2 regions of the Lysinibacillus sp. NPDC097231 genome follow, and region 1 is predicted to be linked to the other one. Evidence: riboswitches for the same ligand, from Rfam matches in the RefSeq annotation. Region 1 holds a riboswitch; the other holds the start of a gene.
What was found. Region 1 has a riboswitch for cobalamin ahead of ACIQXF_RS19200 (ABC transporter substrate-binding protein). Riboswitches for the same ligand answer to the same signal wherever they lie in the genome.
Positions count from the first base shown of each region.

Region 2: it holds a riboswitch for cobalamin, as region 1 does, so the genes downstream of both, ACIQXF_RS18920 (energy-coupling factor ABC transporter permease) here and ACIQXF_RS19200 (ABC transporter substrate-binding protein) in region 1, are expected to answer to the same signal.

Region 1 covers NZ_JBIWDH010000039.1:1,514-7,485, reverse strand. The annotation lists gene ACIQXF_RS19205 (GTP-binding protein) at 298-2,238, opposite strand; cobalamin riboswitch at 2,430-2,616, shown strand; gene ACIQXF_RS19200 (ABC transporter substrate-binding protein) at 2,784-3,770, shown strand; gene ACIQXF_RS19195 (precorrin-3B methylase) at 3,826-4,485, shown strand; gene ACIQXF_RS19190 (S9 family peptidase) at 4,587-5,972, shown strand, end outside.
Region 2 covers NZ_JBIWDH010000038.1:715-6,686, reverse strand. The annotation lists gene ACIQXF_RS18935 (sirohydrochlorin chelatase) at 1-639, opposite strand, end outside; gene cobJ (precorrin-3B C(17)-methyltransferase) at 656-2,326, opposite strand; gene ACIQXF_RS18925 ((2Fe-2S) ferredoxin domain-containing protein) at 2,331-2,702, opposite strand; cobalamin riboswitch at 2,843-3,027, opposite strand; cobalamin riboswitch at 3,258-3,442, shown strand; gene ACIQXF_RS18920 (energy-coupling factor ABC transporter permease) at 3,694-4,440, shown strand; gene ACIQXF_RS18915 (energy-coupling factor ABC transporter substrate-binding protein) at 4,442-4,714, shown strand; gene cbiQ (cobalt ECF transporter T component CbiQ) at 4,746-5,489, shown strand; gene ACIQXF_RS18905 (energy-coupling factor ABC transporter ATP-binding protein) at 5,492-5,972, shown strand, end outside.

The DNA of each region.
Region 1 (5,972 bases):
TAAAAGATTTACAATACTCGCGGAGTAGGGATGAATGTAGGGATGAATCCCCGCGGAGTGAAGGTGAAATACCCGCGCGTCAGCAAAGAATACCCGCGAAGTGAAGAGAAATACCCGCGCGGAAGGGAAGAATACCCGCGAAGTGAAGAGAAATACCCGCGCGTCAGTAAAGAATCCCCGAGAAGTGAAGGGAAATACCTGCACGCAAGCAGAATCCCCGCTGAGCAGAGGCAAAAACCCGCCCCACCAGCAAAAAACTGTACTTGATTCAATTCATCAAGTACAGTTTTTTTTGATTTATTTCAGGCAATGCATTGCTGCTTGCGCTTCATCCCACGGAACGGAGTAGCCCTTGCCTTTTGCGCAAAAAATACTAGAGGACGAATACTCAGGATCGGCATTTTTATCGTAGCCAATTTGGGTAATAATTTCTTCTGTATTATGGCACGCATCATAGCCATCAAATTGTAGAGAGAGTGCACCTTTACCATTGGTGTAGGCAGCAAAGGTTGTGCTGTAGCTCATAAATGTTGCGACAGGGGCACGGCCCGTTAAAGTTACATCATTTTCTGTGATGATTGGCGTGCCAAATGTACCTGATGCTTGCTGGATATCGGTCATCATGCGACCGATAAAATCACTAGGGGCTTTGAGCTTAAAGCGGTAATAAGGCTCTAGTAGCACATTTTCTGCTTGTTCAAGTCCTTGTCGTAATGCACGGAAAGTGGCCTCTCGAAAATCGCCACCTTCTGTATGCTTAATATGTGCACGCCCTGTTAACAGGGTGAAACGGATATCTGTTACAGGAAAGCCTGTTAACAATCCGTGATGGTCGCGCTCGAAAAGATGTTTTTCAATGAGCCGCTGATGCCCAACCGATAAATCGTCTGCATGGCAAGCATTGATAAATGTATGACCAGTCCCACGTGTATTTGGCTCCATTAATAAATGGACTTCTGCATAGTGCTTTAATGGCTCAAAATGGCCGTAGCCTGTGACCGTTGTGGCGATCGTTTCCATATATAAAATTTGTGGCTCTCCGAATGACACGTCTAGTGAAAAACGGTTGTTGAGCACTTCGACAAGAACCTCGAGTTGGATGACACCCATAATATGTACATGAATTTCTTGAAATTTCTCATGCCAAACCACACGTAAGGAAGGCTCTTCCGCTTCAAGGACACGAAAAACTTTTAAGACTTCCTTAATATGCTGATCGCCGTCATATTGTACATTGGCCTGCAAGGTTGGCACTAATTCATAGGGCTGCGGGTTGCTAGAATGACCAATGCTAGCCCCAATGTTTGCTAGACTAAGCCCTTTTACTGCGAATATCTCCCCAGCTGTAACCTCTTGTACAGTTTCGTAACGACTTCCGTTATATAATCGAATCTCCGTCACTTTTTCGGTTACATCGCCAAACGAAAATTCATCACGAACATGTAACGTTCCTTGTAAAGCTTTGATAAAAGTTAAGCGTTGATGTCCATCATGGCGAATTTTAAACACTTCGCCTTGAAATGGTTTTTCAGTATTAAAATGTGTCTCCGTAAGTAATGGGAGCTGGGCTAGAAATTCCTTGATCCCTACATCTTTTAAAGCGGAGCCAGCAAAGCACAAAAAGGCCTTTTCCTGTTTAACCATCGCTTGGAGATGAGGTAGACAGCGAGAGCTTTCTAATGTTTCGCTAAGAAAAGCATCGAGAAGCTGCTCATCTCGTTCTGCGAGCCATTCCATCATGTCATAGGGAACGTTGTCAGAACGGAGCAGTTCATCTACTAATAATACATCCTCAGAGCAATCTTTTCGAAGCTGTGCCATAACACCTTCAACATTTGCACCTTCACGATCCGTTTTATTGATAAAGAAGAAGGTTGGCACATGATATTGGCGTAATAGTTGCCACACCGTTTCGGTATGACCTTGTACGCCCTCGACGGCACTAATAATAATGATGGCATAATCCATCACCCGAATAGCACGCTCCATCTCTGGAGAGAAATCGACGTGCCCAGGTGTATCGATTAATGTGTATGTATCGTTGCCAATCGTCATGCGGCCTTGCTCGGCAAAAATTGTAATACCTCGTTGACGCTCCAACTCATGATTATCCAGAAATGTATCCTGATGATCCACTCGTCCACGGGCCTGAATACTGTTTGTATGAAAAAGTAATTGCTCTGAAAATGTTGTTTTTCCTGCATCAACATGAGCGAGTACTCCAATCGTTTTATGCATAATAAAATCCTCGTTTCTATTCTTCGTTCGTTATTATTGTAACAGAATTAAGTTGAAAAATATTTCGTGTAAAATAGTTAGTGATGATGTCGGAATAGTGCTAAAATATTCATGATTATTATGAAATGGATTTTTTTGTGAGATTGCGAACAAAATTTTCTTCTGCTAGTCTAGCATTAACATTTCCAACAAAAATATAACAACCTATTGGTGCAAATGGCCTTTGTCATTTGCTTAAAAGGGAAATCGGTGCGAATCCGATGCTGTCCCGCAACTGTAAATGGGGAGTCTATACATGATGCCACTGTAGCCACGCTATGGGAAGGCGTATAGATGATGAACCTAAGCCAGGATACCTGCCAATATGTATTTTTTACTAGAAACCACGAGGATGGAGATAGTGAATAGGTTGAAGAAACCGTCTTTCACTATGCTTACCTCTTGGAAACAAGGGGATTTTTTTATGCCCTTTTTTAAAACGTACTTAGTAGCAAAGAAGTCTGCTGATTTCTTTCTATAGATTGCACAACAAAGGAGAAAAGGATATGAAGAAATGGAAAAGCATGTGGCTCGTCTTTGCCATAGCCCTGCTCGCTATATTGGGCGCGTGTAATGCGAAGGAAGGGGCTACACAGAGTGGGAAGATAGAGCCTTCACAAGCGGAAACGACAGAAATAACAATTGACAATAATGGTACAACTCAAGTATATAAAGAGGCACCCAAAAAAGCGATTAGCTTAAATCAGCATGTCACAGAAATTATGCTAGCTTTAGGCTTAGAGGATTCAATGGTAGGTACGGCGTATTTAGACGACAAAATCTATGAGCCGCTACAAGCTGCTTACGATAAAGTGCCAGTGTTAGCTGAACAATATCCCGCAAAGGAACAGGTCATCGATGCAGAAGCGGACTTTTTATATGGAGGCTGGAAAAGCGCCTTTGGAGAGAAAGGTGTTGGTACTCCGGAAGAGCTTGAGGCATTAGGAATTCACACGTATTTGCATACAGCCTCTAATATGACGAAACCAACTTTAGAAGATATTTTCACAGATATCCGAAATATCGCGAAAATTTTCCGTGTCGAGGATCATGGAGAAGCATTAATTGCACAAATGACGAAAGACGTTGATGATGTTCGTGCAAAATTACCTCAAAATGGAGAAAACCTACGTGTTTTAGTGTTTGACGGTGGTGATAAAGATGTCTTTACTGCTGGACAAAACTTTATGAATGAACTTGTGACCATTGCTGGCGGTAACAATGTTTTTGGTGATGTGGAATCGGGTTGGACAACTGTTTCCAAGGAAGATGCTGTGGATCGTAATCCCCAAGTGGTGGTTGTCATTGATTACGGAGAAACAACAGCAGAGGAAAAAATTAATTTCTTAAAAAATGATCCGGCATTAAAGGAAATAGCAGCAGTGAAAAATGAATGCTTTGTCATCCTACCATTATCAGCGGCGTCTGAGGGGGTTCGTGCTGCAGAAGCGATTCAAATTTTGGCAAAGGGCTTCTATCCTGACAACTTTTAAACTATCATTAGGAGCTAGCAATTTGCTAGCTCCTTTTTCATAAGGAGAGTTATCAATGAATGCATTTCGTTCGAATATACCAGACAAAACATTTGAAAAGCTAAATCACAATGGAGAATTTACACGTCTTGCTGTAAACCCAGGTATTATTAATAAACATTATACAGCACCGCAGTTTCAAACCATCGCTAAGGTCGTTGGGGACACTGGTGCCATCAAATATTCTGCATCCTACAGTATGTTATTGTCGATTCCAACTGTTGATGTAGCTAGAACAATAGAGGAGCTACAGGACGCTGGCTTGTATGTGGTTATGCCAGGCCCTATTGTATCGATGAAAGCCTGTGATTTTTGCGATGGCGATATGATGGAGGCAGCACCGATGACAGAAAAGCTCTATCATTCATTAGAAGGAACCGCTGTCCCGACAAGATTACGTGTCAACGTCAATGGCTGTGCATCTGCCTGCTATAATGCGGTTTATGATGATATTGGCCTTGTCTATCAAAAGGATAGCTTTGATGTCTATTTAGGGGCAGTGCCAATGGGGGCGAATGCACAAGCCGGGACGCTTTTTGCCAAAAAAGTGCCAGTTGACTGTATTGAAAGCCTTCTGCAAGAAATCATTTGTCTCTACAAGGAGCATGCTCGCCCAAATGAACCCTTTTATAAATTTTATCGTAGAACCAAATGTGCGGATTATTGGAAACTTTAATAATCTTTAATCATTTTTTATTTTCTGAGAAGGAATAATACTTAGAGTGTCTAAATATTGTACTATGTAATGAAATTTTCAACACAAAGGGGATATTAAATTTGACATCAAAGCAAGGAATTCAACCAGAAGATCTATATCAATTAAAATCAGTGGCAGATCCACAACTATCACCGGACGGAACCGAAGTTATCTATGTTGAGACGTATATTGATGACAAGAAAAAAGATTATATATCTAATTTATTTTACATAAACATGCATGAGAAAAAACCTCAGCAATGGACGTTTGGTGAAGATAAAACGAATTCACCTGTTTGGTCTCCTGATGGCAGTAAAATCGCGTTTGTGTCAACGAGAAATGGCAAGCCGCAAATTTTTGTACTTTCTAAAGCAGGTGGGGAAGCACAACAAGTTACTAATTGTAAAAACGGTGCGACATCACCGACCTGGTCTCCGTGTGGTGAGAAAATTGCCTTCTCAGTAAAGCTTGGTAAAGATGAAAACATTTATGATAAAGCTGAAAAGGATAAGAAAGAAGACAAAGAACTAAAACCACTTGAAATAGAAAAGATGAAATATAAATCAGATGCAGCTGGATTTATAGATATGGAGCAATTTTCTCAAATTGCCATCGTCCATCTTGAATCGGGAGAATTAGAGCTAGTGACGGAGGGGAAACATAATTTACAACTTGGTTCATGGTCTCCAAACGGAAAATATCTATCTTACATTGCAGACTTAACAGAGGATCTTGATTTTTCATTCATAAGTGATATTTACTTATTGGATTTAGATACGAAACATGGTCGCAAGCTAACGGAAGGAACAGCGGTGTTTTACCAAACCTCATGGTCTCCAAACAGCCGTTATATAGCTTATGTAGGCAGTGAAAGAGAATTTGAAAATGCAACACAAACAAAGCTATGGATGTATGATTTGGAAAATAACCTTACGACATGTGTTACAAGTGATTTTGACGCGCCAGTTGGTGATTTTGTAATCGGTGATTTCCTTCAGGGGGTAGTTGCTCCACGTGTCCAATGGTTAGAGGATAACAAAAGCTTTTACTTCCAAGTGACAGATCACGGAAATACAGCCATTTATTTTGGCAATCTTTCGGGAGAATTATATCCTGCCATTCATGATGATCAGTATGTTTATGGTTTTTCACTTGATCGAAAAAATAATAAAGCGGTAGTAGCAATCAGCACAACGACAAATCCTGGCGATCTATTTTACGTCAATTTAAATACGGGTGAAAAGGAACAGCTTACGAACGTCAATGAGGAATTTTTAAAGACGAGAGAATTATCTGCTCCAGAAGCTATTGAATACGAAGGGGCAGACGGCTGGCAAGTAAGCGGTTGGATGATGAAGCCTATTGGCTATGAAGAAGGGCAAAAGTATCCACTTATCCTTGAAATCCATGGTGGTCCGCATGCTATGTATGCCAACACCTATTTTAACGAATTTCAAATCCTTGCT
Region 2 (5,972 bases), on a different contig from region 1:
CTTGCTCATAACATTCATACGTTCCATTAAGATACCAGTGAATAAAAAGTACGGTAGCATAATGATTTTTTTTGCACCAAGTTTGACACAGCGTTCCATTCCCTCTTCAACACGAGGATCTGTTACACCCATAAAGGCACTTTCCACATACTGAACAGGTAGCTTTTCCCATAAAAGACGCGTAATTTTATAAAAATCTCCATTCGCATAAGGGTCACTACCCCCTCGTGCAATTAATAAAATCGCTGTATCCTTATGCTCTTCTTCAGCATTAAAACCGATTTCAGCTAAACGATCCTCTAAAATAGCAAATATTTCTTCATGGATACCGATTGTTTGCCCATATGTGAATGTAATATGTGGATAGTGCTCGCGTGCATGTTCGATTTCTGCAGGAATATGCAGTTTTGAATGTCCAGCATGAAGCAGAATAATCGGAATCACATGCACCTCTGTTGCACCCTTCTTCACACAATTTGTAATACCTTCTTCAATATTTGGTGAAGCAAACTCTAGGAAACATGTTTCTACTAAAAAGCTAGCATCAATACGAGGTGTCATTTGCTTGATAAACGTGCGTACCTCATCATTTCCTGCTGCTAAACGGCTCCCATGGCCGACAAATAAAATTGCTTTCATTATCAATAACTCCTCACTAATCGCCGCACGGAGCTGGCTCTACTTTTATTTTTGAAGACATATCCTGATACGTAAAATGTAGTATCTTTTTTACACGCTTAAAGTATTTAAACAAACGTTCATTTGGATGTGCATTTGCTTTATACTCTTCAATAATATTTGTGATAAGCGGGATCAGCTGTTCAGGTTCTAAGCCCTCCACAACAGGCTGCGCCGCATGTGCTGTACGACCAACTGGCTTAGCACCAATAAAAACATCAAATTTACTTTTACGATAAACAATGCCAATATCATCAAATACTGCGCGATAACATGCCATTCCGCAGCCATTAAAGCCAATATTTAATGTTTTCGGTAATGACAAACCTCCAAGCTTTTCTTGAATTTCTTCGGCATATGGAATCGAATCGGTCTTTTCCCCATAACAGAAATCACAAGCCTTTAGTGACAGCACATCACCAATTGGTGCTAGTAAAAAGCCCACTTCATGGAGCTTTGCTGTAATCTCTTCTGGTTCAGTCGTTGGAATTTTCAAATGAATTTGATGGTCTGGTGTATACTCCATCGTTCCTTCTTCTCCAACTACCTCAGCTAACGTCATCATTTGTTGAGGCGTAAAAAACTTATTGGCTACCCCTGGACTAACAGCTAATTCAAAAATGGATTCAATTTGTTGTTGAACAAGCTTAGGTGTTATCTTTACGGCATCCGTTCCCTTCACCATCGCTAGAGCTTTTGTCGCCATTTCAAGTGATGTTTTTTTAGGATTTGGATCAGGTGTTATAGCTAAACTGGGCTGTATACGATTTGCATTTGGGTCTGTCGCAAAATCATTACGCGCTTGTCCTGTTTCTTGATTCATTGCCCATGGTTCATTTTCTTCTCTCAGACGTTGATGTGGTCGTAGCGGTTGTTTTTCTTCACCAAGTGTATATTTGCGCTGATATCCACGCGGTGTAATCATTTTATTGTCATAGAAGAACGTAGATGAATTCCCGATAATAACCGTTGTCAACATGCCGATATCATGTTTAAGCATTTCTGCTAAAGTGGTCATCGTAATTTCCTGGCGGTCACGATACGCGCTTTTGACAAGTCCCACCGGTGTATCTGGCGAACGATATTCTAATAAAATTCGCTGTGCCTCTACAATTTGTCTCGTACGACGACCACTCTTTGGGTTATAAAGTGCAATAACAAAATCCGCCATTGCAGCAGCTTCTACTCGTTTCGCAATTAAATTCCAAGGTGTTAAATGGTCACTCAAACTAATGGTACAGGCATCATGCATAATCGGAGCACCTAGTAAACTAGCACACGAATTAATAGCAGAAATACCTGGAACAATCTCTACCTCAACACCAGTTGCTTCTGTCCAACCTAGCTCGATTAATACCTCATACACTAATCCAGCCATTCCATAAACACCTGAATCACCACTGGAAATAACCGATACGATACTCCCTGCCTCCGCTTGGCGCACCGCTTCCTGTGCACGTGAAACTTCTTCTGTCATACCTGTACTAACGATCGCCTTGGCACTTACTAAATCCTGAATAAGCTCCACATAGGTTTTATAGCCAATGATCATATCACTTTGCTGTAATGCCTCTACAGCACGATGCGTAATATGATTAAAATCTCCAGGTCCAAAGCCAACTACGAAAATCTTCCCTTTTTGCGCCATGTTGTTACCCCTCTTTCACCTTTTCGATGCCTTTAATAGCTGTCGTTTGAGCTGTCCGCTGTAACGTACCTTCACGAAGTGTAAAGACATGCTCCTGATGTAATAGTTCATGCTGTAAATCTTGCACCAGGGCTCTTCCATGCTCCGTTGTCGGCACACGGTACCAATTCCCTTGTGGATAGGCAATGACAACACAAGCATCCTTGCATCTGCCATTACAACGTGTTCTTGTCGTATGTATTTCTTTATCAAGCGCTTGTATCTGTATTTCGTCACGGATAGCTTGGGTAATGTCCTCTGCATCTTTATTCATACAGCTACTGCCGTTGCAAATAAAAAGATGCGTTTTCATACCCTCTAAATTCCAAGTTGTCATCGTTGTTCTCCCCTCAAATACTTTTAGGAAAAAGAAAAAAACCTTTACTCTAGACGAAGAGTAAAGGTTTTGTAGAAGCTAAATAAAAACGAATATATACAGGTACTCGCTCTCGCTTCAACTTCTCCCTCCGAAAAGTTTACATGCATCATCATATAAGCAGGTTTCCTGACTTAAGCTTCCTTTTACTTTCGCGCCTTCCCAAGTTTCAAACTAGTGGCTTTTGCGATTTCATCAGCTATTACAGTAGCGGGGGCTGTATCGGATTCTCACCGATTTCCCTATTATCTCGAAGTAATCGAGCACTTATTGATGTTTTTATATTAAATTATATTTCTGGTAAATGAATAGAAAACTGTTTCTATCATAGTCTTATTATTTTAAAATTTCAATATTTCTTTTTTTATTTGTGACATTTTTATTAAAATACCCATCAAATATCCAAAGAGGGAACATTTTTAAAATTTTCTACATTGACATTTAATTTAAAAATTTTTTTCATAAAAAAGATAGCATATTTATGGAAAAGCGTGTTACACTTTGTCGTGAAATCTCACAATTTCATCTTTTTTCGGTGCGGAATGATAACCATTTCGCTTAAAAGGGAAGCCGGTTTAAGTCCGGCGCGGTCCCGCCACTGTACTAGGGAGTTTTATAGATGATGTCACTGTCAAAGAGATGGGAAGACCTATAAAACGATGAACTAAAGCCAGGAGACCTGCCGAAAAATATGTGATCGTTTCAGCCTACGAGGATGGGTGTGCGGCTAAGCAGATTAGAATTTTATTTGCTTTTTTAGCTATGCACTTTTCCAATTTCGGAGAAGTGCTTTTTTTTTATCTTTATTCAACAAATGTTTTCTGTAGCGAAAGCGAAGCGCCAGCAACAAATGTTTTCTGTGCGAAAGCGAAGCGCCAGCAACAATTACGCTAAGGCGAAATTGATTAACGCACGCTACAATCGAAAAAATTAAATGTGAGGAGGAGCAATATTGAAATTCTCTGGTTGGAAACTTAGTTATTTCTTACTGGCATTTTTATTCGTGCCAAATCGTGCATTCGCCATGCATATCATGGAGGGCTTTTTACCAATGGAATGGGCCATTTTTTGGTGGGTCATTTCGATTCCATTTATTATTTTAGGATTACGTTCAATTCGCAAAACAATTGATGAAAATCCTGAAACAAAAATGATACTAGGTCTATCAGGTGCCTTTGCATTTGTGCTTTCAGCATTAAAGATCCCGTCTGTAACGGGAAGTTGCTCGCACCCAACTGGTGTTGGGCTTGGTACTGTTCTTTTTGGACCATTGGCTATGAGTGTAATTGGAACAATCGTATTATTATTCCAAGCTTTACTTTTAGCACATGGGGGGCTTACAACTTTAGGTGCAAACGCCTTTTCCATGGCAATTGCTGGCCCGATAATTGCTTATTATGTATTTAAAGGCTCGCAAAAAATGGGTTTATCGTTTTCTGTAGCTGTGTTTTTAGCTGCAATGCTTGGTGATCTAGGTACATATGTTATCACTTCGGTACAACTAGCTCTTGCCTTCCCTTCTGAGGTAGGAGGCTTTATGGCTTCATTTACAAAGTTCGCTGGTATATTTGCGATAACTCAAATTCCGCTTGCTGTTAGTGAAGGGATTTTAACAGTAGTCGTGATAAATTTCTTGAAAAAATACAATGTGAGCGAATTAAAAGCCTTACGTGTTTTCTCAACAAAGGAGGCACACTAGAATGAAAAAAAATCTACTGTTATTAGCAATTGTTGTGTTATTGGCAATCATCCCACTTTTCGTACAAAAGGGAGCAGAATTTGAAGGGGCTGACGGTGAAGCGGAAGCAGCAATTGGTGAAATAAATGCTGACTACGAGCCATGGTTTGAAAGCTTATGGGAGCCACCAAGTGGTGAAATTGAAAGCTTATTATTCGCACTACAAGCTGCTATAGGCGCTGGTTTTATCGGCTATTTTATCGGCTTGATGCGCGGCAAACATAAAGAGGGTTAAGCCGATGTTACTCATTGACAAGTATGCATATTTGAATAAGCTAGTATCGATTCATCCGCTAGAAAAAATGACATTTTCCCTAGGATTACTATTATTGTCGCTTATCATGAGAGATGAACGGATTTCACTCATTACATTTATTGTAATGAGTGCTTTTATCATTGTAGGCGCAAAAATCCCTATTAAATATTACGTAAAATTACTATTGCTACCGGGATTTTTTTTACTGTCTAGCTTAGTGTCCATTTTAATTTCTATAGCGCCCTCGACAAGCACGCTCCCTACTTACATTTGGTCATTTTCTTTTAAAGGTCTGACCATTTTTGTCGGTAGCGCGAGCATAGAAACAGCAAAGCAGCTTTTCTTCATCGTTCTTGGTAGCATTAGCTGTTTATATTTTTTAATTCTCACGACATCCGTACAATCTATTTGTCATGTTCTGCGACAATGGCGGCTTCCCGTTTTATTCGTGGAGCTAGTAGAATTAACGTATCGTTTTATTTTTATTTTTCTAGACAGCATGCAAAAAATTCACCTCGCTCAGCAGGCTCGGCTTGGTTACCACTCCCCTAAGCAATGGCTACGCTCTGTATCAATGCTGATTGCGGCGTTATTAGCTGAGATGTTCCAACGAAGTCGTGAACTAAACAATGCGATGCAGGCACGCGGTGGTGAAACTGTTTATTGGCAAGAGGATGTTACCTATAGCACGAAAAACTGGTTTGGGATTGCCGCTATTTTTGTATTTCTCATCATTTATGGAGGGGTTTTCTAATGATGACAGATTTATACTTTGAATTAAAACAATTATCCTATGCCTATGCAGATGGAACTCATGCATTAACAGATATTTCACTGCAAATTCCAAAGGGCAAAAAAATTGCCTTACTTGGTCATAACGGAGCCGGAAAATCGACGTTGTTTCAGCATTTAAATGGCATTTTACAGCCAACTACTGGCAGTATATCCTTTTGTGGTAAAGAACTTCACTATAGCAGAAAAGCATTAAAAGAATTACGTCAGCAGGTTGGTATTGTTTTTCAGGATGCGGACAACCAGCTTTTTTCTGGTACCGTTAAGCAGGATATTGCGTTTGGACCTTTGAATCTTGGTTGGACTACTGAAAAGATTGAAGAGAAAATAGCATGGGCTGTTGCTCAAACTGAGGTTGAAGCGTTGCTCGATAAACCGATACATTTTTTAAGTGTCGGACAGAAAAAACGTGTCGCAATGGCTGGTGTACTAGCCATGGAACCAT